2 regions of the Breoghania sp. genome follow, and region 1 is predicted to be linked to the other one. Evidence: predicted binding sites of a transcription regulator. Region 1 holds the regulator's gene; the other holds the start of a gene.
The links. Region 1 encodes LexA, which represses DNA repair genes until DNA is damaged. Its sites were predicted from a motif close to TGTTCNNNNTGTGTTCNG; they were not measured.

Region 1 (15,376 bases):
CGCTGGTGGCGCAGCCGCACCGCCATAATGGCGGGCACTGTTACAGGTCTCATGGTCGAGCATAAGCGCGAGGCTCGCGCCAAATCAATCAACCAGCGCCCATATCTGTCAACTGGCGCCCTTGGCAGTCGACGGGGCAAAACCCTGCCGGCCCATCGGGTCGGCAGGGGGAACGCACAATGTCCCCGAAGGGGACGGCAGATCTCAGACGAGGCGCCCTTGCTCCACAGCCGCAGCCACGAAGGAGGCAAAAAGCGGATGAGGCTCAAAAGGACGCGACTTGAGCTCCGGATGGTACTGTACGCCGATGAACCAGGGGTGCCCTTCAAGCTCCACGGTCTCCGGCAGGATGCCATCCGGCGAAGTGCCGGCGAACTTCAGCCCGCAGGTCTCAAGACGCGAGCGATAATCCATGTTGACCTCATAGCGGTGGCGATGGCGCTCTGAAATCTCCGTCGAGCCATAGATGTTCGCAATACGGCTGTCCGGCTCGAACTTTGCCGGATAGGCGCCGAGGCGCATCGTGCCGCCCATGTCGCCATCCGCCACGCGCTTTTCCAGAGCGTTGCCGCGCAGCCATTCGGTCATCAGGCCGACAACCGGTTCACGGGTGGGACCAAACTCCGTGGAGCTTGCGTCCGCGATGCCCGCCAGATTGCGCGCCGCTTCCACGACGGCCATCTGCATGCCGAAGCAGATGCCGAAATAGGGAACCTTGTGCTCGCGGGCGAAAGTGACGGCCGCGATCTTGCCTTCCGAGCCACGCTCACCGAAGCCGCCGGGCACGAGGATGCCATGGACGTCCTCAAGCCAGGGCGAAGGGTCCTCGCGTTCGAAAACCTCCGACTCGATCCACTCAAGGTTGACCTTGACGTTATTGGCGATACCGCCATGCATCAACGCCTCGATCAGCGACTTGTAAGCGTCTTTGAGCCCCGTGTACTTGCCGACGATGGCGATTTTCACCTCGCCTTCGGGATTGGCAATGGCATGGGAGATCTTCTTCCAGCGCGAAAGATCCGGCTGGGGAGCACCGGTGATGCCGAAGGCGGCCAGGACTTCGTCGTCCAGCCCCTGTTCATGGTAGGCCACCGGCACATCATAGATGGATGCCACATCCAGCGCCGGGATGACCGCGCTTTGCGGCACGTTGCAGAACAGCGACAACTTGCGCCGCTCCCCCTCCGGGATCGGACGGTCACAGCGGACCATCAGAATATCGGGCTGAATGCCGATGGAGCGAAGCTCCTTGACCGAATGCTGTGTCGGCTTGGTTTTCAACTCGCCCGCACTCGGGATGTAAGGCATCAAGGTGAGATGAATATAGATCGCGTCTCCGCGCGGCAATTCGTTGCCGAGCTGACGGATCGCCTCGAAGAACGGCAGTCCTTCGATATCGCCGACCGTTCCACCGATCTCGCACAGCACGAAGTCGAATTCCTCGTTGCCGTCGAGAACAAACGCCTTGATCGCGTCGGTGACGTGCGGAATCACCTGAACGGTGCCGCCCAGATAGTCGCCGCGCCGCTCCTTGGCGATGATATCGCGATAGATGCGTCCGGAGGTGACGTTGTCCTGCTGGTTCGCGGGGCGTCCCGTGAACCGTTCGTAATGCCCCAGATCGAGGTCCGTTTCCGCACCGTCGTCGGTCACGAAGCACTCGCCGTGCTGGGTGGGACTCATGGTCCCCGGATCTACGTTGAGATAAGGGTCCAGCTTGCGAAGCCGCACCTTGTATCCACGGGCCTGGAGGCTAGCACCGAGGGCCGCAGACGCAAGCCCTTTGCCGAGAGACGACACCACGCCGCCGGTGATGAATATGTACCGCGCCATGGACATAAACCATATGCCTTCGGGCGACGACTTGGCCACCCGTATTATTGCGATTCAAACAGGAAAAAACGCCGCCGGACCGCGACAGAAAGCCTTGGGCCGGAATAGGTCTTTTCGCTGTCTGGACGAACGAATACACCGCGGACGCCACGCATCCGCGGTGCAAACAAACTGAGGTTTCGAGCCCGTCCCTACTGGGACGCCGGAACCTGCGGACCACTGGGGGCTGCCGGAGCCGTTTCAGCCGGTGCGGCGTCGCCCTGCGGGGGGCTCGCCTCTTTCAGCGAATCGAGGAGTGACGGATTGCCACCCTCACCCGGAGCCGAGGACGTGTCAGCCGGGGCCGGTGTATTCAACTGATCGAGAATCGACGCCGGACGGTCCCCCTGACGGGCCAGAACCGTGAGGATGATCGAAGTGACGAAGAAGGCCGCAGCCAGAATGGCAGTGGCGCGGGTCAGCATGTTCGCCGTTCCGCGACTGCTCATGAATCCGCCACCGCCGCCGATACCCAGCGCACCGCCTTCCGAGCGCTGCAGAAGAACGACGAGCACGAGAGCGAGCACGACCATGAGGTGGATGACGATGATGACGGTTTGCATCTTGACTGGGATACCTGATTTCGCGTTGCGCGCCTTCTACACGATCACGCAGCAGCTTTCCACCCTCGGCGAACAGCGAGTTTCAAGCCGGGTGGAGACCTGTTGATCGCCGTGACCCGAAAGGCTCAGTTAGCCGGGGTCTCATAAGCCTTCAATATGCCGACAAAGTCGACCGCTTTAAGGCTTGCGCCTCCGACCAAGGCGCCGTTGACGTTCTCAACCGACATCAGCTCGCCTGCATTGGACGGCTTCACCGACCCCCCATAAAGAAGTCGCATCGCCTCACCTTCTGCCCCGAAGCGCGCGATGAGATCCTTGCGAAGCGCGGCATGCACTTGCGCCACATCTTCCGCAGTCGGCGTCAGCCCCGTGCCAATCGCCCAGATCGGCTCATAAGCGATCACGGTATTGGCAGCCGTAGCCCCCTCAGGCACGGAACCGGCGAGTTGGCCTGCGATCACATCCAGAGTGGCGCCAGACTTGCGCTCCGTCTCGCTTTCCCCGAGACAAATGATGGCCACCAGCCCGGCCCGCCACGCGGCCTCGGCCTTGGCGCGCACCATCTCATCGCTCTCGCCATGGTCGGCACGACGCTCCGAGTGCCCTACAATCACCGCGCTTGCACCAGCATCGGCCAGCATCTCCGCGGAGACATCGCCGGTATGCGCACCGGAAACCTTCGCATGGCAATCCTGCCCGCCGATCGTGACGGAGGTGCCCTTGCCGGTTTCCGCAGCCAGGCCAACGAGCGAAGCCGGCGGACAGATCATGATGTCCACGTTCGCCCCCAGGGCCGGATTAACCGCTTGTGCGATGGCCGTGATTTCACCCAGGGAGGCACGCAGGCCGTTCATTTTCCAATTTCCGGCCACCAGGGGTTTAATAGACGCACTCATTCCGACATGGTCCTCTTGCTCACGCGATCCAGAAACGCATTCGGGCTACTGGCTATCAGATATCGACGGCATTACAAATCCGCTTCGCTTGCCCGGCGCGGTGCGCGTCACTATTATCCCGGCCAAATCGCAGACTGAATGGCGGAAAACCGCCCAGACAATAGGATTTTTCCATGCTCACTGCCCTGCACAAGCGTGCCGGCGGCTTTGTCGCCAAGATCTTTATCGCGCTTCTCGTGCTGAGCTTCGGCATCTGGGGGATTGCCGACATCTTCCGTGGTTTCCGGCAGGACACGCTGGCGCAGGTCGGCGATGCGGAAGTTTCCACGCAACGCTTTATGACCGCCTATTCGCGCGAGGTGCAGAATTTCTCGCAGCGCATCGGCCAGCCGCTCTCGCGTGAGCAGGCCGCCAATCTGGGCCTTCCCGGTCAGGTGCTCGGACAGCTTGTCGCCGAAGCCGCCTTTGATCACGTGGCGCACAACCTGAAGGTCGGCATTTCCGGCGGCGAACTGGTGAAGCAGATCCAGGCCAATCCTGCCTTCCGCGGTCCCGATGGCCGCTTCGATCGCAACCGCCTGGCGCAGGTGCTCTATAACAACCAGCTCACCGAAGACATGTATGTGAGCCAGGCTCGCAAGCTGGCGGAACGTCGCCAGGTGGCGGAGGCCTTGTCCGGCGCCATCCGTCCGCCCGAGGCGCTCTTGCAGGCCGCACATCGCTTCCGTTTCGAGCAGCGCACCGTGAACTACGTCGAGTTGACCGCGGAATCGGTGCCGCCTGTTGCCGCGCCGAGCGATGCGGAGCTTGTAGCCTTCTTCACCGACCACAAGGCCGACTACCGGGCACCGGAATATCGCAAACTGGCGCTGCTTCCGGTCATTCCCGCCGATATCGCCAAGCCGGACGATGTCTCTGACGACGTCGCGCGTACCCAATACGACGCGAATCCCAACCGCTTCGGCACAACCGAGCGCCGCCAGATCTGGCAATTGACCTATACGGATGCCGCCAAGGCTGCTGAAGATGAAAAGAAGATCAAGGACGGGACCTCGTTTGAAGATCTGGTCGCAGAAAAGGGGCTGAGCCTCAGCGACGTCAACCTTGGCCTGCTGACCAAGGATGCGGTTCTTGATCCGGCCATTGCCGAGGCCGCCTTCTCTGCAGAAGCTGACAGTGTGAGCGACGTGATCAACACCGCCTTCGGCCAGCGCATCATCAAGGTGGGCGAGATCAAGCCTGCGGCCAACAAGTCTTTCGATGAGGTGAAGGACATCCTCAAGAAGGAAATCGCGCAGGACGACGCAGAGCACGAAGTGCTTTCGCTTCATGACGAGATCGAGGATGCGCGCGCCGGCGGCGCGACGCTTAGCGAGATCTCGCAGCGCTTCAGCCTGCCGCTTAATACCATTGACGCGATTGCCCGTGACGGCACCGGGCCGGACGGCAAAGCGGTCACCCTGCCCGATTCCGACAACCTCCTGAGCGAAGCCTTCCAGACCGAGCCCGGCGACGAAGCCCCGCCGGTTCAGGTCGGCCGTCGCGGCTATCTGTGGTTCGACGTGACCGACATCACTCCGGCGCGCGATCGCACGCTGGACGAAGTGCGCGAGAAGGTCGTCGCCGACTGGACCGCCGATCAGACGCAGAAGAAGCTCGTGGCGCAGGCCGACGAGATGGCCGCCAAGCTGAAGGAAGGCGCCGATTTCGCCAGCCTCGCAACGGCATCCGAGATGGAACTCAAGGCGTCTGAGCCCTTCTCGCGCGATCGCAATGACAACACGCTGTCCGCTCAGGCGGTGACGGAGGCCTTCTCCGGCCCGACCGGCTATGTTGCGACTGCCGATGGTGCGAATGGCGGGCGGATCGTGTTGCAGGTCGCAAACATCACCATGCCGGCCTTCTTCGCCGAATCCGATGAAATGGCCCAGCTGGACGATGAGCTTTCCCAGATGCTCCAGACCTCGCTGATTTCACAATTCGTCACCGGTGTGCAGAACGCCCTCGGCGTCAAGGTGAACCAGGCGGCGCTCACGAGCGCCATCGGCAACAGAAACGACCAATGACCAAGGCAACGAACGTCTCGTTGCGCGCCTACCGGGGGACCTATGTCTGAGTTGAAATCCCTGATCGCCAAGGCTGCCGATGGTACGCCGTTGACCCGTGAAGAATCGACCGCCGCCTTCGATATCCTAATGAGCGGCAACGCCACGCCGTCTCAGATTGGCGGACTGTTGATGGCGCTCAGGGTGCGCGGCGAAACGGTGGACGAGATCACAGGAGCCGTTTCTTCGATGCGGTCCCGCATGGTGCGGGTTTCCGCACCGGACGGCGCGGTCGATGTGGTGGGCACGGGGGGTGATTCCTCAGGCAGCTACAACATCTCCACCTGTACCGCCTTTGTGGTCGCCGGTGCGGGCGTCCCGGTCGCCAAGCACGGCAACCGGTCCATGTCTTCCAAGTCGGGTGCGGCCGACGCGCTGATGGCGCTTGGTGTGAACATCGAGATCGCGCCGGAGCAGATCAGCCGGTGCATCGAAACGGCGGGCTTGGGATTCATGTTCGCACCGGCCCATCACGGCGCGATGAAGCATGTGGGGCCGGCGCGGTCGGAACTGGGAACCCGCACGATCTTCAACCTGCTCGGGCCGCTCTCCAATCCGGCAGGCGTCACCCGGCAGATGGTCGGCGTCTTTGCCGAACAGTGGGTGGAGCCGCTGGCCCATGTGCTCAACAATCTGGGCTGCGAACATGCCTGGGTGGTTCATGGCTCCGATGGACTGGACGAGATCACCGTTTGCGGGCCAACGAGCGTTGCCGAACTGAAGAACGGCAAGGTGACGTCCTTCCAGATCGCTCCCGGTGATGTCGGCATCGACACCGCGAGCGCGGATGCGCTCAAGGGCGGCGAGCCTGCAGAAAACGCAGCCGCATTGCGCGGTGTGCTTGAAGGCGATGCCAACGCTTACCGCGATGCGGTTCTGCTCAACGCCGCCGCAACGCTGATCGTCGCCGGAAAGGTGAAAGATCTGGCAGAAGGCGTTGCCATGGCGCGTCAATCCATCGAAAGCGGTGCAGCCAAGGCGCGGCTGGACAAGCTCGTGGCGATATCCAATTCCTGATCGCTGCAAGGCGATGATCCGGGGACCCGAATGACTGATATCCTCCAGAAGATCGAAGCCTATAAGCGCGAGGAGATCGCGGCTGCGAAAAAGGCGGTTTTGCCCGAAGCGATGCGCGAAGCCGCCCTTGCCGCCGAGCCCGCGCGCGACTTCGCCGGCGCGCTTCGCACCGCGGTGGATTCGGGCCGCTATGGCCTTATTGCGGAAATCAAGAAGGCGAGCCCTTCCAAGGGGCTGATCCGGCCGGATTTCGATCCTCCCGCCCTTGCGCGCGCCTACGAGGAAGGCGGGGCGACCTGCCTTTCCGTGCTCACCGATGCCCCCTCCTTTCAGGGTCATCCGGACTTCCTGAAGGCCGCCAAGGCGGCCTGTTCGTTGCCCGCCCTTCGCAAGGATTTCCTTTACGAGCCCTATCAGGTTCATGAGGCACGTGCGTGGGGGGCGGATTGCATCCTGATCATCCTGGCCGCGGTCACGGATGACGAAGCGGCAGCGTTGGAAGACGCCGCCTTCGCCTTGAACATGTCCGTGCTGCTTGAAGTCCACAATGCGGAAGAGCTTGAACGCGCGTTGAAGCTTCGTTCCCCCCTTCTCGGCATCAACAACCGCAATCTGAAGACCTTCGAGACGACGCTGGCGACGTCCGAGCGTCTGGCGCCGATGGTTCCCGCAGACCGGCAGATCGTTGGAGAATCGGCGATCTTCACACCCGAGGACTGCGCCCGGCTCGCCGCCGTTGGTATCCGGACCTTCCTCGTCGGCGAGAGCCTGATGCGCCAGGACGACGTTGCGGCGGCAACCCGCGCTCTTCTCGCCCGGCCCGAAACGAAAGCTGCGGAATAACAAGATGTCCGAAGGCGACCGCCTCACCCATATCGACGCAAGCGGCGCGGCCAACATGGTCGATGTGGCCGACAAGGCCGACACCACGCGCACCGCGATTGCAATCGGTTCGGTGACCATGAAGCCAGAAACGCTGGAAATGATCATGTCCGGCAACGCCAAGAAGGGCGATGTGCTGGCTACCGCGCGCATCGCCGGCATCATGGCGGCCAAGCGTACGCACGAGATGATCCCGCTTTGCCATCCGCTGGCCTTGACCAAGGTCACCGTCGACATAGAGCCCGACGAAAGCCTTCCAGGCCTGCGGGTTCAGGCGCTCGCCAAGGTCACCGGCAAGACGGGCGTCGAAATGGAAGCCCTGACGGCTGCTTCGGTCACTTGCCTGACGATCTATGACATGGCGAAAGCCGTCGATCGCTTCATGGTGCTGTCCGGCATTCAGGTGGTGGAAAAGAGCGGTGGCAAGTCGGGCGACTGGAAGGCCCCAGGCTGGACCGATCGGTCCTGAGCGGAGACGCATGATGAGCCTCATTTCCGTCGATGACGCCCTTGCGCGGCTGCTGGAAGGTGTCTCTCCCACGGAGAGCGAAACCGTACCGCTTGCCGAGGCAACAGGGCGGACACTGGCTGCAGATCTGGCCGCCAGCCGCACCCAACCGCCCTTTTCGGCATCTGCCATGGACGGATATGCGGTGCGTGCGAGCGATGTTGCGCATGCGCCATGTTCGCTCAAGATCATCGGCGAAGCGCCTGCCGGACATGGCTTTTCCGGCAAGGTACATGCAGGCGAAGCGGTGCGCATCTTCACCGGCGCTCCGGTGCCCGAAGGCGCGGATACAATCGTCATTCAGGAAAACACCGAGCGCAACGGCGATACGGTCATCATCAACGAGGGCGCAGCTGAAGGCACCTATGTGCGCGCCGCAGGCCTCGATTTCGCGCAAGGCGATATTCTGCTGAAAGCGGGACGCGTGATCGACTATCGCGCGCTTGCGCTGGCCGCAGCGATGAACCACGGCACGGTATCCGTGCGCCGCCGCCCGCGCGTGGCCGTTCTGGCGACAGGAGACGAGCTTGTGGAACCGGGCGAGGTTCCCGGTCCCGACCAGATCGTCGCCTCCAACCAGTACGGCATCGCAGCCATGGCGGAAGCCTGCGGCGGTGAGGCGCGACGTATGGGCATTTCCCGCGATAACGAGAGGGAGCTTGCCGAACATGTGCGCGCGGCGCTCGCGTGGGAGGCGGATGTCCTCGTGACACTTGGCGGAGCTTCCGTGGGTGATCACGATCTCGTTCAGGCGACCCTTGGCAACGAGGGCATGGAGCTTGCCTTCTGGCGCATTGCCATGCGGCCGGGAAAGCCGTTGATGGCTGGCCATCTGGGCCACACGAAGGTTCTGGGGCTGCCGGGCAATCCCGTCTCCAGCCTTGTCTGCGGCCATCTCTTCCTGCGCCCGCTGCTGGCGGCGCTGCTTGGCCGGATCGGCGGCGATGCCACCCCGGAGCAGGCGCGTCTTGCCGGGCCCCTGCCCGCGAATGATCAGCGTCAGGACTATTTGCGAGCGACCCTGCGACGAGACGAGAACGGTGTGCTGATCGCGACCCCGTTCACACTTCAGGACAGTTCCGTGCTTTCGCGTCTGGCGCTGGCGGATGGGCTGGTCATAAGGCCCCCATTTGCCCCCGCGCTTGAGGCAGGAGCCCCGGTTTCGGTGCTTCGTCTCTAGGCCCATTGCACGACAAGACCGGCGCACCGCCGCTCGGGCGCAGGGCATCGCATTTCACCGCGTACGCATCGTGGAGAAAGCTCTTTCCCACTGCCGCCGAAGTTCGGTTGATCGGGGACGTTTATGCCGCTGTCGTTTGCTGTATAACGGTATCGACTGAAATGGGCCGAGCCTTTAAAGCCATTTCCTTCGCATGTATGGCGACGACGCGCCCTATGCGACGGCCCGCACTCCGAAAGGCTCTATGGCGTGAGGTTACACAGCCCGCCAGACAAGCCGCGTGAACCAATATGGTTGGACTGCCCAGGAATTCGATATGAACGTTATGACGCGCCCCGACGAACTCATCGCCATCGCGCCCGCAAACACCTATGTGGAAACGGTGACGGAGGTAACACACTATACCGACCGCCTGTTCCGCTTCCGCATGACCCGTCCGGCCGGCTTCCGATTCCGGTCAGGCGAGTTCGTGATGATCGGCCTGATGATCGACGGAAAGCCGCTCGTGCGCGCCTATTCCATCGCAAGCCCGTCCTGGGCGGAAGAGCTTGAGTTCTTCTCCATCAAGGTGCCCGACGGTCCGCTGACCTCGCATCTCCAGAACATCAAGGTCGGTGATGCCGTACTGATGAAAAAGAAGCCCACGGGTACGCTGGTGAACGATGCGCTCATTCCCGGCAAGCGGCTCTACATGTTCTCCACCGGCACCGGAATCGCGCCCTTTGCAAGCCTCATTCGGGATCCGGAGACCTACGAGAAGTTCGATGAACTAATCCTGACCCATACCTGCCGCGAAGTGGCCGAGCTACAATATGGCCTCGACCTCGTGGAGGAGATCCGCACCGACGAGATGCTTCAGGAGGTGCTCGATACCTCCAAGCTGCGCCACTACACGAGCGTCACGCGTGAAGACTATCCCTTCAAGGGGCGGATTACCGATCTGATAGAGAGCGGGAAGCTCTTCACCGATCTCGATGTTCCTCCTCTCAATCCGGCCAGTGACCGTGGCATGATCTGTGGCTCCATGGAGATGCTGAAGGATACGAAAGTCCTTCTGGAAAAGGCCGGGCTCGTGGAGGGCGCGAACAATCGTCCCGCAGAATTCGTCATCGAACGCGCTTTCGCCGGTTAGCAGATTCGCTCCCGGCAGTTCTTTCAGGGGGTCGAAGCAGGTCGCTTCGGCCCCTTTTTCATATCAAGAACCACCGTCGGAACGATGGAATCCATGGCCAGCCCCGCACTCAAGAGACGCAATCGGCACGTTCCAAACCATGCGGCCCAGCCCCGTTTTCTTCAGTATTTTCAGCACTATTGACGCCTTTCCGGATCCTTCACGGTATCTAGCTCAAGCACCTTTTGAACCTCCGCACATGTTGATTGCCTGCCCGGCCCCTTGCAGAACACATATAGAACGGATACCCTGCGTTCGCGTTTTGTACCCGGACGACATGCAGGCGGAAGACCCAATGCTGACGCGTAAGCAATTCGAACTGCTGATGTTCATTCACGAGCGTCTGAAAGAAACGGGCGTGCCGCCCTCCTTCGACGAAATGAAGGATGCGCTGGACCTGCGCTCGAAGTCCGGCATTCATCGCCTCATCACCGCTTTGGAGGAGCGCGGCTTCATCCGCAGGCTCCCCAACAGGGCTCGTGCGCTTGAAGTCGTGCGCCTGCCGGATTCGGTCTCGCCCGGGTTTGCGGCTCAACGTGGGCGGGGGTTCTCGCCAAGCGTTATCGAAGGGTCTTTGGGCAAGGCAAGCGAACCATCGAAACCGAACACCAGTTCTCACGCCGTGGAAGACGGCGAGGTTGTTTCGGTTCCGGTCATGGGCCGCATTGCCGCCGGCGTCCCCATCTCTGCTATCGAAACGCACAGCCATTCCATTCCGGTCCCCATCGACATGCTTGGAAGCGGCGATTACTTCGCGCTTGAGGTGCGCGGCGATTCCATGATCGAAGCCGGTATTCTCGACGGCGACACAGTGCTGATCCGCAAAGGAAGCTCCGCCGATAACGGAGACATCGTGGTGGCGCTGATCGACGACGAGGAAGCAACCCTGAAGCGGCTTCGTCGCAAGGGGGCCTCCATCGCGCTGGAAGCCGCCAACCCGGCCTACGAAACGCGCATTTTCGGCCCCGACCGCGTTCGGATCCAAGGTAAGCTGGCCGCCCTCTTCCGCCGCTATTGAGGGCAGGACGGCGGGCGGCCCTGTCATTAGACGGCCGCCCATTCTTCTCTCGCTCCCGGCCTCAGGCCGTTCGAGCGGGCCCATCTTCGCCGGGGCGGCACGGCCATGACCGCCAGGCGGGCAAGTCATGGCGCCGGACGCATCTGCCATGGCCTCAACTGGGCGGAGCGTGCGGTCACGATGTGGGGCACGATCCGATCCAGTGGCGCTGGCGGCGGATGGGTCGCAGGCTTTGCCGCAACGCTGCGAAGCGTTTTGGCGGGCAGATCCTGAGGCGGCGTGGTTTGCGTCGGAAATGGTTTGGCATCGCGCGTGACGTCGGCTTTCGCGGCGCGTTTTTCGCGCTGCGAGGCCGGGGGCTCGCCCGTCACGGCAGAGACGTTCTGTATCTTTTCTCGCCAATAGAGCGCGGTTGCACCGTGGATCTTGAGAAACGCCCGATCGATCACGATTGCATGGTCTGCGCAATTGGCCGGGGCCGTCAGAGCCGTCACGACGATATCGGCGCGGAGGCAATCCTCCGCGAAAGCCTCGGGGCGAATGACCCTTGAGACATGGATCACGCGTCGGTGCGGTGCTTCATCGCTCAGGCGCATGCGTCCCTTGCTCGCCCAGCCCCTCTCGTATTCCCCGTCACCCTCTCTGGAGATGCCTGGGTTGCGCTCCATGCCGGAAGGGGCAGCCCCGGGCTCAAGCCCCGCAACAAGATCGTCGGGCGCATTGGTTTTAAGGTGCTGAAGGACTACCTCGGCTCCAGCCTCCGCGGACAGTGGAGCCTCGCGGGGCGCAGCAATTGTGTAGATACAAGCCTCCGCATCGCAGCGCCGCATCCGCCCGTCGACTTCGCGTGACTTCAGCTCGGCTGCATCCCCGTCCGACCTGAGCCAGATCTCTGCGCCGAATTTTCCGCCCGAACCAATATCCAGAGCAAGATGCCCGTCGGGCCCGCGCAGGGCGATTGTGCGTCCGTCCTCGCTCACGATCATGTCCGGGCTTTCATGCATCGCGCCAACGAGAACCGCCAGACAGACAGGCGCGATCCCGAGATACCGCCACCGTGAGGACCAGAGCGCTATCCATAAGAGCCCCCCGGTGAAGAGAATGGCAGGCGCATTACCGATTGCCCCGATAACACCTCCGCCGGGTGTCCATTCAGCGATTTTCGCGGCGATTGCCAGCATCGCATCAATGGCTGCCTGCATTGGGTATAGGGGAAGCGGGTCGAGCCCATAAGGCATGGTGACCAGGCTCACAACAGCCAGGGGCATGATGATCAGGCTCACAAGCGGCATCGCGGCGACATTGGCGATCAGACCGAGGGGACTGCTGCGGAAGAAATGCGTGAGCGCAACCGGGCCGGTCGCAAGCCCCGCGATCAGCGAAGTCATGACGAGCCCCGCCCCCCACAACACGGCAAGGCGCATGCCGCGCCGGAGCATCGACCGCCCAACGATTTCCCGCGCCTGCCGATTTCCTTGTCGCCGTCGTCGTGCCTCAAAAAGTGCCCTGTAGGCTGCGATCAGCGCAATGACGGCAGAAAAGGACATCTGAAACCCCGGCTGCAACAGGGATTCGGGGGAAAGCGTCAGCACGATTGCAGCAGCCAGAGCGACGGAGCGCATGGTCACGGCCGGACGTCCCGCTATCATGGAAAGGAAAACGACCGCCGCCATGACATAGGCGCGCTGCGTGGCGATCGAACCTCCAGAAATGGCGAGATAGAGCGTCGCGGCGGCAAGCGCCCCACCGGCAGCCCAGCTCCTGATCGGATGATAAAGTGCCAGTACCGGGCTCAGCGCCAGTACCGCCCGGATGGCAAAGAAGACGACGCCCGCCACGAGCGCCATGTGCATTCCCGAAATGGCGAGAACATGCGCCAGCCCAGCGATCCGCAGATCCTCCTGCGCTTCTTCGGAAACCGCGCCGCGTTCCCCAACAATCAACGCAGCGGCAATCGCCCCGGAATCGCCCCCATAGGTCTCGCGGATGCGTTCGCCAATCCTGGCACGGAGGGAGGCCAATGCGGCTTTCAGGCGTATCGATGACGGGCGTGTGCGCGCTTGCTCGCCATCACGTTCCACACGCCCGAAGATGAAGCCATAGGCTCCGACCTGCTCGTAAAAGGCGGCCCGGTCGAAGGCGTATCCTCCGGGAAGAACAGGCCCTTGCGGGGGCGACAGACGCGCGCGGAAGCGAACGGCTTCTCCGGCCACGGGCGTGGGCTCCGCGCGGCCCGTAACACGGATACGCGCCGGCATGGCGCTCGCTTCGACACCGCTTATTGTCATCGGGCGCACGCTCAGCCGATAGCCGACGGCGCGTGGCTCCACCGCCTCCACCCAGCCTTTGACCGTATGGGTCCTCTCCGCGGCAAGACGCGGCGTTGCCACCAACCATGTACGAAGATCCGCTATGGCCAATCCAGCCGCAATGGCTGTCAAGGCCAGCATCACAAAGGCCGCGTGACCGCGCCGTCTGCGCGTTGTGGCCGCGACAGACATCGCAAGCGCCAAAGGCAGCGTGGCCCATAGCTGCGGTTCGCGCGGGAGCTCAAAATAGAGCCAGATCCCACAGGCGTAGCACACGATCAGCCAGGGAAACCCACCCCCGCGTTCCAGATCCCGACGCATTGCATCGACCAGCGAGAGATAGGAACGGACAAACCGGCTGCGCAGCCTTGCGCCAGACGTATTTCTTATTCCTCCGAAACCGAGCAATGAGGTTCCGGGTGGCCTTGTCGACCCGACACGCCGTTTTATCTTCTGCGCCAATCCGGACCGCTCAGGCAACATGACGATGGACGCGCCTGTTGCCTTGAGCGTAGAAATGGCTTCGCAAACGGCCGACCCGCCGGCCCCATTCGGGGACGCGGGACCGCCTGCCCCATCGCCGCGTGAAGGGACCCTCCCTCTGGTTTTTTTGGCAGCCCTTCTGCCTGCCGCCCCCCTATGCTACACCAACGCCGACCGCGATGCTCCAGGCGAAGGTCCGCTGCGCATATTTACGCCAGAGCGCGCCCAATGCCGCAAGGAATCGCGTTTCCGTTCAATCGTCTGCCGGACCAACGGGCCATGACCGCGCCCCCGGCAGATTGCCAGAAAGACACTGTCAGAACCTCATGTCCGAGATCGTCACCCGTTTCGCCCCCTCTCCCACCGGCTTCCTGCATATCGGCGGCGCACGCACGGCGCTGTTCAACTGGCTCTATGCGCGCGGTCGCGGCGGCAAGATGCTGCTGCGTATCGAAGATACCGACCGGGAACGCTCCACCGATGCCGCCATCGATGCGATCATCGATGGCCTGAACTGGCTTGAGCTTGACTGGGACGGCGACTGGATTTCGCAATATGGACGTGCCGAGCGGCATCGCGAAGTGGCGCACGAACTCGTGGCTGCGGGGCAGGCCTATTACTGCTACGCGACGCAGGAAGAGCTGACTGAGATGCGCGAGAAGGCCCGCGCCGAGGGCCGCCCGCCGCGCTATGACGGACGCTGGCGTGACCGCGATCCGTCCGAGGCTCCCGAGGGTGTCGCACCGGTCGTCCGCCTCAAGGCTCCGCTGGACGGCGAAACCGTGATCGAGGATCAGGTCCAGGGCCGCATCGCCTTCCCGAACAAGGACCTCGACGATCTCATTCTGCTGCGCTCAGACGGCAACCCGACCTATATGCTGGCCGTGGTGGTGGATGATCACGATATGGGCGTCACCCATGTGGTACGTGGCGACGATCACCTGACCAATGCCGCCCGCCAGGCGCTGATCTACAAGGCTATGGGCTGGGATGTGCCTGTCATGGCGCATATTCCGCTCATTCACGGACCGGATGGCGCAAAGCTCTCCAAGCGCCACGGGGCGCTGGGTGTCGATGCCTATCGCGCCATGGGCTACCTGCCACAGGCCATGCGCAACTACCTCGTACGCCTCGGCTGGTCGCATGGCGATGATGAAGTCATGAGCGATGCGCAGATGCTGGAATGGTTCGACCTTCCGGCCATCGGCAAATCGGCGGCACGGTTCGACTTTGTGAAGCTTGAAGCCCTGAACGGCCAGTACATGCGCGCAACGGGAGACGCAGAGCTGCATGCGGCGCTGAAGGCGTTCCTGCCCTATGGCGAGGGCGGCCCGGAGTTGCTGGCCCGTCTTGAGGCGGATCCGGAACTCGA
Region 2 (15,376 bases), 1.0 Mb from region 1:
GGGGGTGCAAATGTGATGGCCGAAGAACACAGGCCCGAGGATGACGCACAGCCGGAAAATGCAGGGGGGCAGGCGGGGCCGCAATCTGGCAAGGGTGGTTTGGACGCGCGTCTGGACCAGCTGAACCGCTCGCTGGCCGAGCGCAATGAACGCGAAGAGGCGGAACAGAAACGCCTTACACGCTCCGGCAGCGCTTCCGGCTTTGCGGCGGCGATGAAGATGTCGAGCGAGTTGATTGCGGGCGTTGGCGTTGGCGCGTTGATCGGCTGGCTCTTGGACAAGTGGTTGGGAACTGCCCCGTGGGCAATGGCCGCGTTTCTGCTTCTCGGCTTTGCGGCCGGAATCCTGAACATGCTGCGTTCCGTGGGAAAGATCTCGGATCCGGCTGATGAATTCAGGCGCAAGGACGGTGGATCCGACTAGCGATCTATGGTCTAAGGCGTCACGTATCGAACCGATGGCACCTCCCGGGCGAACGTCCGGTTGGGGCTTAATGTTGAACGAAGAGCCGCTTCGGCGGCATGAGAACAGATTCAAGAGGCCGACACGGTGTCGAACGATCCGCTTCATCAGTTTAAAGTCGTCAATCTGTTCCCTGTCGAAATCGGCGGTGTCGATTTTTCCTTCACGAATGCGTCGCTGTTCATGGTCGGCACCGTTGCGGTGACTACGGCTTGGCTCATGCTGGCCACGAAGGGGCGGGGGCTGGTTCCCAGCCGCGGTCAGTCCGTGGCGGAGATGTTCTATGAGTTCATCGCGAACATGCTGCGAGGATCGACAGGATCGGAAGGGATGCGCTTCTTCCCATTCGTGTTCTCGATTTTCATGTTCGTCCTTGGGGCGAACATCATGGGCATGTTCCCGTATTTCTTCACGGTAACAGCGCAGATCATCGTGACATTCTCACTGTCGATGCTCGTGATCCTGACGGTCGTGGGCTACGGTCTGAAGCGCCACGGTCTGCGCTTCCTGAAGCTTTTCGTGCCGTCCGGTGTGCCTATCGTGCTGCTGGTTCTCGTGACGCCGATCGAGGTCATCTCCTTCCTCTCGCGTCCGATCAGCCTCTCCGTTCGACTTTTTGCAAACATGCTTGGCGGCCATATCACGCTGAAGGTCTTCGCCGGCTTTGTGGTGAGCCTCGGAAGCCTCGGCTTCGCCGGTGTCCTCGGTTCCGTCATGCCGCTTGTCATGACGGTGGGCATCACGGCTCTGGAATTCCTGGTCGCTTTCCTGCAGGCCTATGTGTTTGCGGTTCTGACCTGCATGTACCTGAACGACGCTCTGCACCCGAGCCACTAGGCCGGGTCGCGGGGCAAGCCCTTTAAGAACCCTCAACAGATCCAGCAGATCTCGTATCCATTCAAGGAGCACTTATCATGGAAGCTGAAGCTGCAAAGTACATCGGTGCCGGTATCGCGTGTCTCGGCATGGGCGGTGTTGGCATCGGCCTCGGTAACATCTTCTCCAGCTACCTTACCGGTGCGCTGCGCAACCCCTCCGCATCTGACGGCCAGTTCGGTCGCCTGATCCTCGGCTTCGCCGCGACCGAAGCCATGGGCATCTTCTCGCTGCTCATCGCGCTGCTCATCCTCTTCGGCTGATATCAGCAAGGGTTGCCGACAGTCTTGTCGGCAACTGAACAAATCCGTGCCCGATCGAAGGGCGCGGGATGGTGCGGTGCTCGACTATCATCGTGGCGCGTGACGAAGGCAGGCCCCTCACGGGGTGGCTTCTCACGCGTCAGGATGGCAATCGTGGCATCTGGCGTGGCATCTGGAGGCGCCTTTGGCTCAGGCTCAAGAGACCCATACGAACGAGACGTCCGCGGCCAGCGGCGCGACGACGGCGCACACCGAGGTGCCGCACGACGGCGGACATGAGGGCGTGTCTTTCCCGCCGTTCGACAGCTCGACTTTTCCCTCCCAGATGCTCTGGCTGGCGATCACTTTCGGCCTCTTCTACTACATGATGTCGAAAATGGTGCTGCCGCGCATCGGGGGCATCCTGGAAGACCGCAGGGATCGCATCGCGAGCGATCTGGGCGAAGCAAACCGGCTGAAGCAGGAAACCGAAGCGGCCATCGCCGATTACGAGCAGGCTCTGGCCGAAGCTCGCAAGAAGGCGCAGGGCATCGCTCAGGCGAACCGCGACAAGCTGGCCGAAGAATCCAAGGCCAAGCGTGAAGCGATTGAGGAAGAACTCAACGCCAAGCTTGCTGCCGCTGAAGAGCGGATTGCCGGCATCAAGTCGGCCGTGCTCGCGGATGTCGGCGAAATCGCAAGCGAGACCACCAACGCTGTCGTTGAGAGCTTGCTTGGCAAGGCGCCCACCAAGGCCGAGACGTCGAAGGCCGTTTCGGCCGCGATGAAGTGAGGAGATCCTGACCATGGATGCAACATTCTGGGCCACGGTAGCTCTCGTTCTCTTCTTCGCTTTGATCGTCTGGCTGAAGGTTCCCGGCAAGATGAGCTCGGCGCTTGATGACCGCGCTGAGGGCATCCGCAACGAGCTGGACGAAGCGCGTCGTTTGCGCGAGGAAGCTCAGGCGCTTCTGGCCGAATACCAGCGCAAGCACCGCGAGGCTGAAGAAGAGGCGGAAGGCATCGTGGCCGAAGCCCGTCGCGAAGCCGAGCTTCTGACCAAGCAGACCGAAGAAGCTCTCAACGAGCTGGTTGAGCGTCGTACGGCACTCGCCGAAACGAAGATTTCGCTGGCCGAAAATCAGGCCATGGCCGAGGTCAGGGCGATGGCTGCCGACGTTGCGATCGCCGCCGCGACCGAGATCCTGTCGAAGAAGGTGTCCGGCAAGGTGGCTGACAAGCTTATCGCCGACAGCATCGACGATGTGTCTACCCGGCTGAACTGATTGGCCGAAGGGCCTGCCAGGCAAGATAGCTGACAAACGAATTGAAGAGGCCGCGACCTTCGGGTCCGCGGCCTTTTTGTTGTCCGGTGCCCGCCAAAACCGCTGATCCAGCAAGCATGGGTAACTCCGCCACCTGGATCCCGGTTCCGCATTCGCGATCTGGTGACCGCTCACGCGCCCTTTTCCAGAAGGCTCCTGACGGGTGCAAAGGAACGCCGGTGGTGGTGTGTCGGGCCCATTTCGGCCAGCGCCGCCTGGTGCTGGGGCGTTCCGTAACCCTTGTGGGCGGCAAAGCCATAACCGGGGCATTCCCGATCGAGCAGGACCATCATCCGGTCACGCGTGACCTTCGCGACAATGGAGGCCGCTGCAACCGACACGGACAAAGCGTCACCCTTGATGAGGGCTTCGGCGGGACAGATCAGGTCCGCAGGCACGTCGCGCCCATCTATGAGGGCGGCAGCGGGCCTCTCGGGCAGCGCGCCAAGCGCCGCGCGCATGGCCCAAAGGGTGGCCGCGCGAATGTTCATCGCGTCGATGCGTTCCGGTGAGGCCAAGACGATCGACACCTGGCATTTTGTCAGGATATCGGCGTAGATCGCTTCTCGCCGCGCCTCTGACAGCTTTTTGGAATCGTTGAGCCCCTCCGGCAGATCCTTCGGGTCGACGATCACGGCAGAGACGACCACAGGGCCTGCCCAGGGGCCGCGGCCTGCTTCGTCGACACCCGCCACACCCCCGCCATGGGTTCTTGCAAGCCGGCGTTCATGGGTAAGGTCCGGTCCCGCCGGGCGCTTCTTTCGACCACGGGCACCGGTCACGCCCTTGCGCGACTTTCCCGCACCCGAGGGGGCCTTTTTCGTCGATCCGGATTTGGGGGGAACAGCTGGTTTGACCATGGCAGAACTGTGCCCCCGTCCCGGACTTCCCGCAAGGCGGCCCAAGAGCCTTATCCCCTTTGCAAAAAGGGCTGACGGTCAGGACTTTGCGGGATCGGTGCGCAACGCCCCAATGTCCCGGTCAAAACAGGTCCAGCTGCACCGCGCCTTTCAAGGGCGGGATGAAAAGGTCGTCGCGAAGCCGCTTGCGGCGTTGGTTGAGACCGAGCCGTTTGGCTGCAAGCTCAAAGCGTTTCCCAATCTGCATGGCATAGGGGCCTTCACCGCGCATCCGTTTTCCCCATTCCGCATCATAATCCTTGCCTCCGCGCATGGATCTGAGAACGGAGATGACGCGCCTGTAGCGGTCGGGATAGTTGCGCAAGAGCCAGTCGCGAAACAGCGGGCTCACCTCCATGGGCAGCCGCAGCAGAATGTAACCGGCCTCGCGCGCACCATGATCATGCGCGGCTTCAAGAATACGCTCGATCTCTTCGTCATTGAGCGCAGGGATCAGCGGGGCCAGCATGACGGATGTGGGAATCCCGGCCTCGCTCAGGGCCCGCACCGCCTCCAGACGGCGAGGCGGCGTTGCCGCGCGTGGTTCCAGCGACCGAGCCAGCTTGCGATCCAGCGTGGTCACCGACAGGGCCACCTTTACCAGCCCGTCCGCCGCCATTTCGCTGAGGATGTCCAGGTCGCGCAGAATGAGCGCAGATTTCGTTACAATGCCAACGGGATGACGCGCGCGTTGAAGCACCTCCAGCACCTCCCGCATGATCCGCATCCGCCGCTCGATGGGTTGATAGGGATCCGTGTTGGTTCCGATGGCGATGGTTTTCACCTTGTATCCGGGCGCGGAGAGTTCGCGCGCCAGGAGTTCGGCGGCATTGGGCTTGGCAAAAAGCTTGGTCTCGAAATCGAGCCCGGGAGACAGGCCCATATAGGCGTGTGACGGTCGCGCAAAGCAGTAGATGCAACCGTGCTCGCAGCCCCGGTAGGGATTGATGGAGCGGTCAAAGGAAATGTCAGGAGACTCGTTGCGCGTGACAATCCGCCTGGCCGCTTCTATCTGAACTTCCGTCTTCAGCGGAGGCAGGCCATCAAGGCTGCCCCAACCGTCGTCGACAATTTCGCGCCCCTCACGCTCGAAACGCCCGGGCATGTTCAGTCCCGCGGCGCGTCCGCGTTGTAGCGGGATTTGCGCAACGCCCGTAGGGGCTTCGCCACAGAGGGAAGTCACATCGGTGCGCGACGGCGCCTTTGTTTCACCGGGATATGTCCTTTCCGAAAGCCTGCCTGTATCTGCCATCTTGAACCCGTTCCGGTTGATGTCGCGAAGATACGACCGCCACGAGAACATAGCAAGAACATTTGCGCGCGCTCAAAAGTGGCCTGGATGCTCGCAAACGGGCAGAAAAGGGTGCTATGAAAGGCCCCATGTTCTCTGTTGTCATACCCACATTCAACAACGAGGCGACGCTGGTTGAGATGCTGGCGGCGCTGGTGCCTGCCTCGGCCGAGGGCGTGGTGCGTGAGGTGATTGTCGTCGATGGAGGCTCCAGCGATCTGACCGAGACGATTGCGGAGGCCGCCGGATGCCGTTGGATGAAGGCCGTCGGCCAGCGAGGCGCGCGTCTTGCGACCGGCGCTGCGGCCGCGAAAAGAGGCGAGTGGCTGCTTTTTCTGGAGCCCGACATGGTGCTGGACCCGGACTGGTTCCGGGACGTCGGCAAATTCGTGGAGCGGGTGGAGCGGATCGGTCAGGGGGATTGTCGCGCAGCCTGTTTCAGGCCAGTGAATGAGGATATCGGACTTCGGGCCCGGATTGCCGAATTGGGCGGCTGGATGCGCGCTCGTGTCCTTGCCATCGCCCATCCCCGGCAGGGGCTGCTTTTGTCGCGAAGGTTCTATGAGACCTTGCAGGGGCACGACAGGGCGTCCCCCCTTGCAGATGCGGAAATCGTACGCCGCATCGGTCGCCGTCGCATGACGCATCTTCCCGTTCGTGCGGTGCGTCGCCACGTGCCGGAAGCCGGCGCCAGAAGGAGTGTTCTGCGGGGCTGGCTCGCAATGGCGCTGTTTTTCCTGCGTGTCCCTGGGGCGGTCATCGGGCGCGTGGTCGGTCCCTCCGCACACTGAACGCAGCAGTTCGGGTAGAGCAGATCATGAAAAAGGCCGGGAAAAGTCCCGGCCTTTTTCATTTCACGATGTGAAGAGTGGTCGACACAGGACCGACATCTCACCGATAGGGGCTGCGGCAGCGATGGTAACGGCCATCGTACCCGAGATAACTATCCGTACGCGGGTTGTAGGAACGATACCGCCTCAGGCACCAGTTCACATGTGCCCTGCCACCGCGATAGTAGGCGCGCGGCGGGGGAGGGGGATACCGACGATAGCGCCAGCCATCGCGCGGTGGCCTGCGATAGCGCGGCGGCGGCCTGCGATAACGCGGCGGCGGCGGGCCCCACTGGGTCAACTGAATGGACCTGCCTTGAGCGTTCCTGTCAGGCAAGTGTAGCCCGAATTGCGTCATGTTGAGCCGGACCTGCGAAACCGTTGGTGTCACGCCCCTGAGGCTCTTGTCGTGGGGAACGGCGGCGGTGGCGGTCCCCCCCACGAAGAGGGCCGCAACGATCGCAAGCGGACCGACTAGTCTTCGCAATTTACCCATCTGCATGCCTTCCTCCGTCTGAATTGTTGGATGCGAAGGGCGGGAGCCGTCCTTGCGCTCGGCTGCGGATCCCGGCAGCCTTGCGAGAAACCGGGATCATTCAGGAACGAGGCGTAGGCACCTGCACCTGCGCCGTCGTCCGGTCATCGGCTGCCCCGATGACGTTGCTTGAGCCGCTCCTGGGAGAGGAATGCCGGACCTGCAATCGTCGGCGTTCTCTTCGTATGGATCATTCGCTCTGACTTGAGCGATGGAACGGCTGCCTCAAGTCTAAGATGGAGAGAATAGGATATAAATGACAAGATAGTGGCGTAAATGCGAAATGTCGTTGCTAAACATCATAATGTGCGTGGATGCGGGATATGCGAGCCGCCTCGTCAGGCTCCCCCGGGCCCGTCACTGAACCGGGGGATCTGGTGGCGATAGACCCTCCTTCTAGAGATAAAGCTCGTAGGCCGCCTGGGTCCACCTGTAGGCGCCGTCGCGCGCTTCGATGTAGCCGACAGCCGGGAAGGGCATGTGATAGCCCGCAACCGCGATGCGATCCGTGGCCACCATGTCGAACAGGCGCTTGCGCGTCTGGCCGGCCATTTCCTTGTCCATGTCGAAGCGAACATGCCAGTCCGGCTTCTGGACCGAGATTGCGAAATGGTTCGCCGTATCGGCCCAGAGCAGCAGTCTCCGGCCCTCGCTTTCAAGGTGGTAGGCCATGTGACCAGGTGTGTGGCCGAAGGCGTTCACGGCGGTGATGCCGGAGACCACATCGCCCTCCGGGTCGAGAAAGGTCATTTTCTCCGCAAACGGCACCACATGACTGCGCACCAGCTTTGCCGCACCCTCGGTCGGGCCGGAAAGCCGGTCGTCCGCGCTCCAGAAGTCATATTCGCGCGCGCCAGTCACATAGGCTGCATTGGGAAAGAGAGGCGCGCCGCCTTCCATGATGCCGCCAATATGGTCGGGGTGCATGTGGGTGATGACGACGATATCGACCTGTTCCGGCGTGTAGCCGGCAGCGCGAAGAGCCTCGCCGAACTTGCCGGCCGCTGGCCTGCGCCCAGCGCCATTGCCGGTATCGAAGACAATCAGCTTCTCGCCCGTGTTGACGATGACCGGTGTGAAACCGATTTCCATGCGCGTGGGCGGCAAATGATTGGCCTCGGCCAGTTGCTGGACCGCTTCGGCGGGCTGATCCTGTCCGAAGATGGGGTGCGGTCCATCAAGGGCGATGCCGCCATCGAAGACGGTGGTGATTTCGAACGCGCCGAGCTTGAAACGGTTAAAGGCCGGGCGGTCCACGCCGAGCATGGGGGCTGCGGCAAATGCAGGATGGGTTGTCGCGCGAAGGATGAAAGGGGTTGCAAGGGCCGCACTGCCAAGTCCGAGCAGGGTGCGCCTGGAAAGATCTGAAACACGATGATGCGTCATGGCGAAATCCTCCAAAATGAAGGAGGCCAGCCTAGACGCCTATGGTCTCTTTCGATATTTCGCCGCGATCAACTCCACCCCACATTTGCGTGAAGGCAGGTGGAGCTGGCATCCGCTCACGCGCGCCCGTCGAGTGCAGCCTTGATCTTCACGAAATCACGCCATGCAAGGCGTTTCTGAATGGGCGTGCGCAGAAGGTAAGCCGGGTGCAGCGTGGCAATGGCGCGGATGGCGCGGCTGCCGGTCTGATAGTCCAGCCACTTGCCGCGCAGCCGCATGATACCGTCATTGGTGCCCACAAGGAGTTTCGCCGAAGCTCCGCCCAGAAACACGAGCACATCCGGGTCCACCAGCTCGATCTGCCGCCGGATGAATGGCTTGCAGATCTCTGCTTCCTGAGGCGAGGGAACACGGTTTCCCGGCGGCCGCCACGGCACCGCATTGGCGATATAGACCTCTTCGCGTGAAAGCCCGATGGCTTTCAGCATCTGGTCAAGAAGCTTGCCCGAACGCCCGACGAAGGGAACGCCCTGCGCATCCTCTTCCCGTCCGGGCGCCTCGCCCACGAACATCAGTCGGGCATTCTCCGCGCCATCGGAAAAGACGAGGTTCTTGGCCGTCAGGCGCAGGTTACAGCCTTCGAAACCTGCAAGGACTTCGCGAAGAGCCTCCAGCGTGGCAGCTTGTCCCGCCGCTTCACGCGCAGCCATCACCGCGCCATCGCCGGGAATTGTCGCGCCAGCGGATGGTGAGCCGGAATGGGGTGGCGCAGATCCTGCCGGGCGAGCCAGCGCGGGAGCTGGGCGGGCGGGCTGTCCGGCCTGGCTTTGGACGGGTTGCCGGGCAGATGGAGCAGTCCCTATGCCTGCCGCAGGCAGAGCGGGGGGCGCCTTGGCGCGCGCTTGCGCGCGGGCCGCATGCTGGGCGCTTTCCTCGAATCGGTTCACCGGCGCATCGGCCAATGCCACATCGACGCCCGATGCGACGTAAAAGTCGAGCAGCACTTCCAGGTCGGCGGGATTGAGGGGCGCGGTCATGCCACTTTCATGGCCTACGGGCCGACATAAGGCAAGGCTGTCGCAGCGGCAGGTAAATCCTATTGTAAACTGTGTCCATGAGCAGCCATCCATAGGCTATGCTGGTGAGCGGGTGTGCGGCGCACCATGCGCATTGCAGGCCCCAACGCACTGATTTAAACAAGATCGGAAAGACGAACAGAGAACGTCGCACCGATTTGCCGGACCGGAGGAGTAGGATATGGCCGAAACGGAAGCTCTGCCTGAGCGCGAGAGTATGGAATTCGATGTGGTGATTGTTGGCGCGGGCCCCGCTGGCCTCGCGGCCGCCATTCGCCTCAAACAGCTCTCCATCGAGGCCGGCGAGGAGCTTTCTGTCGTTGTGCTGGAAAAGGGCTCCGAGGTCGGGGCGCATATTCTGTCCGGCGCCGTCATCGATCCGGTCGCTATCGACCGGCTGTTCCCGGACTGGCGCGAGGATGAGACCCACCCGCTCAAGACCCCGGTGACGACCGACAAGTTCATGGTGCTGGGGCCGGCCGGTGCGCTGCGCCTTCCCAATTTCATGATGCCACCGCTGATGAGCAACCACGGGGCCTATGCGGTTTCGCTCGGCAACGTCGCGCGCTGGCTTGCGGAAAAGGCGGAAGCGCTGGGTGTGGAGATCTATCCCGGCTTTGCGGCCTCCGAAGTGCTCTATGACGACGAGGGGCGCGTGATCGGCGTGGCCACGGGCGACATGGGTCTGACGGAGAACGGCGAGCCCGGTCCCAATTACACCCGCGGCATGGCGCTTCTGGGCAAATACGTCTTCATCGGCGAAGGTGTGCGTGGCTCGCTTGCCAAGCAGCTCATCGCGAAATTCGAGCTCGACAAGGACTGCGAGCCCGCGAAATTCGGTATCGGCCTGAAGGAACTGTGGCGGGTCGCTCCGGAAAAGAGCCAGCCGGGCCTCGTTCAGCACAGCTTCGGCTGGCCGCTCGATTCCCGCACCGGCGGCGGATCGTTCCTCTATCACCTGGAAGACAATCAGGTGGCGGTCGGCTTTGTGCTGCACCTCAATTACGAGAACCCCTATCTCTCGCCCTTCGACGAGTTCCAGCGTTTCAAGACACATCCGGCGATCCGGGATACGTTCGAGGGCGGCGAGCGCCTGTCCTATGGCGCGCGCGCGATTTCCGAAGGCGGCTGGCAGTCGGTGCCGAAGGTCTGTTTCCCCGGTGGCGTGCTGATCGGGTGTTCCGCGGGCTTCCTGAACGTGCCGCGCATCAAGGGCACGCACAACGCCATGCTGTCGGCCATCATGGCGGCCGAAAAGGCATTCGCGGCGCTGAAGGCGGGCCGGGCCAATGACGAGCTGACGGACTATGAGGCCGAGTGGCGGTCCAGTGAAATCGGCAAGGACCTCAAGACGGTGCGCAACGTCAAGCCGATGTGGTCGAAACTCGGCACCTGGCTCGGCATTGCCGTTGGCGGTCTCGACATGTGGACCAACTCGCTCTTCGGCTTTTCGTTCTTCGGTACGCTCAGCCACGGCAAGCCGGACAGTGCGACGCTGAAGCCTGCCGCCCAGTGCAAGCCGATCAACTATCCCAAGCCCGACGGCAAGATCAGCTTCGACAAGCTGTCCTCGGTGTTCCTTTCCAATACCAACCACGAGGAAGGTCAGCCGATCCACCTCAAGGTTGCGGACATGGCTCTGCAGAAGTCGTCAGAGCATGACGTCTATGCCGGTCCCTCCCAGCGCTATTGCCCGGCGGGCGTCTACGAGTGGATCGAGGAAGGCGAGGGGGCGCCGCGCTTCCAGATCAACTCGCAGAACTGCGTCCACTGCAAGACCTGCGATATCAAGGACCCAAACGGCAACATCACCTGGACGGTGCCGGAAGGCGGCGGCGGGCCGAACTACCCGAACATGTAGCGTCGGCCATTCCTCCATTGAGGCACGAGATGAAAAAGCCCCGCCGGAATTTCCGGCGGGGCTTTTGTCTGAGCACCTGAAAGTCCTGCGGCGCGTTGCCTATTGCGCTGCCGCTTCCGTATCCTTGATGGCCTGAGCCTCGACAGCTGCAAAGGCCGACATGTTGACGATGCCCCGCGTGGTCACGGAAGGCGTGAGAATATGCGCGGGCTTGGCGAGCCCTAGCAGGATCGGGCCGACATGCAGCGCGTCGGTCATCACCTTCAGAAGGTTCAGCGCGATATTGGCCGCATCGAGCGTGGGGAAGACGAGCAGGTTCGCAGCCCCCGTCAGCTTGCTGTCGGAGACGACACGGGCGCGCAGTTCCGGTGACAGAGCGGCATCGCCGTGCATTTCACCTTCCACTTCCAGGTCCGGCGCACGCTGCCACAGAAGTTCCACCGCAGCCCGCATCTTGGTGGAGCTGTCGCAGGAACGGGAACCGAAATTGGAGCTGGACAGCAGCGCCACCTTCGGTGTGATGCCGAACCGCGCAATCTGACCGGCGGCCAGCAACGTCATCTCCGCCACCTCTTCCGCGCTCGGATTGTCCGAGACATAGGTGTCGGACAGGAAATGCGCGCCCTTGGAATTGATCAGCAGCGACATCGTGGAAAGCTCGTGCACGCCGGGTGCGCGTCCGATCACCTGGTCGAGCATCAGCCGGTGCCGGTCGAAGCGGCCATCGAGCCCGCAGATCAGCGCATCCGCATCGCCGCGCCGCACCGCCACCGCGCCGATGGCGGTGTTGTTGGCGCGAATGATCCGGCGCGCACCATCCGGCGTCACGCCCTTGCGGCCCATGCGCAGCAGGAACTCATCCACGTAGTCGCGGTAGCGCGGGTCGTCTTCCGGGTTGATGAAATCGAAATCGGTCCCCGGACGCACACGCAGGCCGAAGCGTTCGCAGCGGCTGGCCAGAACGTTCGGGCGTCCGATCAGGATCGGGCGCGCGGTGCCGTCTTCCAGCAATATCTGCGCGGCACGCAGGACGCGCTCGTCTTCGCCGTCGGCATAGATCACCCGTTTTCCTGCATTCTTGGCGGCAGCAAAGACGGGCTTCATGATCAGCCCGGAACGGAAAACAAAGCGGTTCAACTCGTCGAGATAGGCTTCGAAATCCGCAATCGGACGGCGCGCAACCCCGGTCTCCATCGCCGCCTTCGCAACCGCGGGCGCGATACGCAGGATGAGGCGCTGATCGAAGGCGGAGGGGATCAGGTAGGTCGGGCCGAATGTCGGCGTATTGCCTCCATAGGCCTGTGCCGCGGCCTCCGAGGGCTCCTCCTTGGCGAGCTCTGCAATTGCCATGGCGGCGGCGAGCTTCATCTCCTCGTTGATGGTCGTCGCCCCCACGTCGAGCGCGCCACGGAAGATATGGGGGAAGCAGAGGACGTTGTTGACCTGATTGGGGTAGTCGGAGCGCCCGGTGCACATCATGGCGTCATCGCGCACTGCCGCGACGTCCTCCGGCATGATCTCCGGGTTCGGGTTGGCGAGCGCAAGGATGAGCGGGTTCTTCGCCATCCGCTTCACCATGTCCGGCTTCAGGACACCGGCCGCGGAAACACCGAGGAAAATGTCGGCATCGTCGATGACTTCGGCGAGTTTCCGCTTGTCGGTCTTGCGCGCGAATGTGGCCTTCCATTCGTCCATCAGTTCCTCGCGGCCCTCATAGACGACACCGGCCAGATCGGTGACCCAGATGTTCTCCTTGCTGGCGCCAAGCGAGACGAGCAGGTTCAGACAGGCAAGCGCCGCTGCTCCCGCCCCGGAAGCCACGATCTTGGCCTTGGAAATGTCCTTGCCGACAAATTCCATGGCGTTGCGCACCGCAGCAGCCACGATGATGGCCGTGCCATGCTGGTCGTCATGGAAGACCGGGATATTCATGCATTCGCGCAGGCGCGCTTCCACCTGGAAGCACTCCGGGGCCTTGATATCTTCCAGATTGATGCCGCCGAAGGTCGGCTCCAGAGCGGAGATGACATCGACCATCCGGTCGACTTCGCGCGCATCGATCTCGATATCGAAGACATCGATGCCTGCGAATTTCTTGAAAAGGACGGCCTTGCCTTCCATCACCGGCTTGGAGGCCAACGGACCGATGGCGCCCAGTCCCAGAACCGCGGTGCCGTTCGAGACGACGGCGACGAGGTTCCCGCGGCTGGTGTAGTGATCGGCAGCACCCGGGTCGTCCGCAATCGCCCGGCAGGGAGCGGCCACACCCGGTGAATAGGCAAGCGCCAGATCGCGCTGGTTGCCCAGCGGTTTGGTCGCCTGAATTTCCAGCTTGCCCGGTCGCGGGTAGCGGTGGAAATAGAGGGCGGCTTCCTCGAGTTCACTGAGCTTCTTTGGCTTTTGGTCCATGGCCAGTCTGGTTCCCCGATCCGTGATTTGTTGCCGCACCTTAGAACAACCCCATGTTCTATGGAATTCGGGCGGACGCCAGAATTTTCCGATCCGGCGGTTTTTGAAGGTCTTGCTGGAGGCAGTTTGCACGACGCGGGCGAAGGCCCTGGGCTTTGCTTATGCCGGGTGAGTAGGTGCGGGCTGATGCTTTTGTTTTGCGTAAATCACGAGGCGCAACAGCATGTAGGCGACAACCGCATTGAGCACATGCCACATGAAATGCGTGCCGATGGGAAACAAGTCACAGAACTGTTGATCCATGGTGAGAAAGGTCACCGAGAGCGCAAACATCAAACCCGTCATGAAGAAGCCAAGTGCGATCTTTCGATTGTTTGGAGCGATCGAGAGCGCGATGGCAAAAAGGCTGAGAAGCGGCCCAATATACATGGCCGAAACGCCCAGTATCGGACCCAGAAGGAGAGACAGCAACCAGCTTAACCCCAGAAACCCGACGGTCACAAGGGTGGCGCCTGTCAGACCGACCTTGAACAGCCGCAGGATTGCAAAAAAGAAAACCGCAAGGATGAAGATCGCGATGGACAGGATGTCCAGTGCGCTGGTCAGGGGCGTGGCCAATGTGTGGAAAAGAAAAGAGGAAACACCGATGACGGCGACCAGGGTGCTGAGGCCAATGACCGGAAGGTCCAGCCTGCGCTTGCGCAGAAGGACCCAAAAGATGCCGCCCGTTGTCATGAAGAAGGCCAGATTGGAAACCGCATTGGCCGGTTCTGCCCAGAAGGCTCCGTCCAGGCGTTCGCAATAGGCGACGACTAACTGGGTTGGATCCATTGCGTGCTCAATCCGCCGCGCGTTTCGGACTTGCTGCGCGGCATCGCGCGCTTTGCGGACGACGCCACCGCATGCAACCGACCTCGTCAGGCTGGTATCTTGCTCATTTTCCAGCGTGACTGGCAAGTGACCAGGCGCTAGATTCGCCCGCTTCCCGACGTGATAACGCTTGGGCGATGAATATGCTACCGCAGTTTGCAGCGGCGCGTACGGCTCGGCGAGCTTCGCTGGCCAGTTCCGAGCAGAAAAGGTTCCCAGGAGTTGTGAAAGCATGAGCCGCATCGACGAAAGCCGCCCTTTCATCCCGGTTCGCATCGCGGTTCTGACCGTGTCCGACACGCGCGCCCTGGAAGACGATCGCTCCGGAGCGACGCTGGTCGCGCGCCTGGAAGAGGCAGGCCACAAACTGGCCGCGCGCGAGATCGCGACCGATGACGTGACAGCCATTCGTGCCGTGGTGCAGCGCTGGATCGCCGATGAGACGGTGGACGTGATCATTTCCACCGGGGGCACCGGCTTCACCGGTCGCGACGTGACGCCCGAAGCCATCGAACCGCTGTTCGAAAAGCGTATGGATGGCTTCTCGGAGGTCTTTCACCGCATTTCCTACGACAAGATCGGAACCTCCACCGTGCAATCTCGGGCCACCGGCGGGGTCGCGAATGCGACCTATATTTTCGTGCTGCCCGGCTCCCCCGGAGCCTGCAAGGACGCCTGGGACGGCATCCTGAAAGCTCAGCTCGACTACCGCCACATGCCCTGCAATTTCGTGGAGATCATGCCGCGTCTCGACGAGCACCTGAAACGCGGCAAGCTCAGGAAGGGCTAGGGCAGGGGCCAAAATGAAAACGGGCCCGGACCTCATGGAAAGAGGCCGGGCCCGAGGGATTCGGCGAAAAGATCCGACCGCCTATCGAAGCAGGCCTATCCTTCGATGCGCGTGAAGTCTGCAACCGTCAGCGTTGCCTCGCGAATTTCGCTCAGAAGCTTCAGGCGGTTCTCGCGAATGGCGGGATCTTCCGCATTGACGAGGATCTCTTCAAAGAAGCGGTCGACCGGCGCACGCAGCTTGGCAAGCGCCGTCATCGCGGCGGCGAAGTCTTCATGGCGAACGGCAGCTTCGGCTTCCGAACGCGCCGCATCGACGGCCGCAGCCAGCGCGATTTCTTCTTCTTCGACAAGATGGGTTGCCTGCGGACGACCGGCAAAGCTCTGCCCGGACTTCTTTTCCTCGATGCGCAGGATGTTGGTCGCGCGCTTGGTGCCTGCAAGCAGCGAGGCGCCGTCTTCCGTCGCGAGGAACGAACCCAAAGCCTCAACCCGCTTGACGATCATCTGCAGATCGTCCTGACC

Region 2: ABGM93_RS10180 (PA0069 family radical SAM protein) is a predicted target of LexA. The motif match lies at 5,100-5,117, and genes of this name have one in related genera.

Annotation. Positions count from the first base shown of each region.
Region 1 is NZ_OY771475.1:1,338,050-1,353,425, forward strand. It holds gene ABGM93_RS06050 (CTP synthase) at 205-1,833, opposite strand; gene secG (preprotein translocase subunit SecG) at 2,025-2,435, opposite strand; gene tpiA (triose-phosphate isomerase) at 2,561-3,331, opposite strand; gene ABGM93_RS06065 (SurA N-terminal domain-containing protein) at 3,505-5,397, shown strand; gene trpD (anthranilate phosphoribosyltransferase) at 5,440-6,453, shown strand; gene trpC (indole-3-glycerol phosphate synthase TrpC) at 6,484-7,296, shown strand; gene moaC (cyclic pyranopterin monophosphate synthase MoaC) at 7,301-7,804, shown strand; gene glp (gephyrin-like molybdotransferase Glp) at 7,818-9,023, shown strand; gene ABGM93_RS06090 (ferredoxin--NADP reductase) at 9,340-10,155, shown strand; gene lexA (transcriptional repressor LexA) at 10,490-11,212, shown strand; gene ABGM93_RS06100 (ComEC/Rec2 family competence protein) at 11,338-13,929, opposite strand; gene gltX (glutamate--tRNA ligase) at 14,331-15,376, shown strand, end outside.
Region 2 is NZ_OY771475.1:2,343,589-2,358,964, reverse strand. It holds gene ABGM93_RS10210 (AtpZ/AtpI family protein) at 16-423, shown strand; gene ABGM93_RS10205 (F0F1 ATP synthase subunit A) at 550-1,299, shown strand; gene ABGM93_RS10200 (F0F1 ATP synthase subunit C) at 1,377-1,601, shown strand; gene ABGM93_RS10195 (F0F1 ATP synthase subunit B) at 1,786-2,373, shown strand; gene ABGM93_RS10190 (F0F1 ATP synthase subunit B) at 2,387-2,866, shown strand; gene ABGM93_RS10185 (ribonuclease HII) at 3,037-3,765, opposite strand; gene ABGM93_RS10180 (PA0069 family radical SAM protein) at 3,887-5,056, opposite strand; gene ABGM93_RS10175 (glycosyltransferase) at 5,185-5,886, shown strand; gene ABGM93_RS10170 (BA14K family protein) at 5,987-6,283, opposite strand; gene ABGM93_RS10165 (MBL fold metallo-hydrolase) at 6,857-7,846, opposite strand; gene ABGM93_RS10160 (uracil-DNA glycosylase) at 7,963-8,883, opposite strand; gene ABGM93_RS10155 (electron transfer flavoprotein-ubiquinone oxidoreductase) at 9,104-10,783, shown strand; gene ABGM93_RS10150 (NADP-dependent malic enzyme) at 10,883-13,192, opposite strand; gene ABGM93_RS10145 (ceramidase domain-containing protein) at 13,352-14,296, opposite strand; gene moaB (molybdenum cofactor biosynthesis protein B) at 14,295-14,852, shown strand; gene glyS (glycine--tRNA ligase subunit beta) at 14,948-15,376, opposite strand, start outside.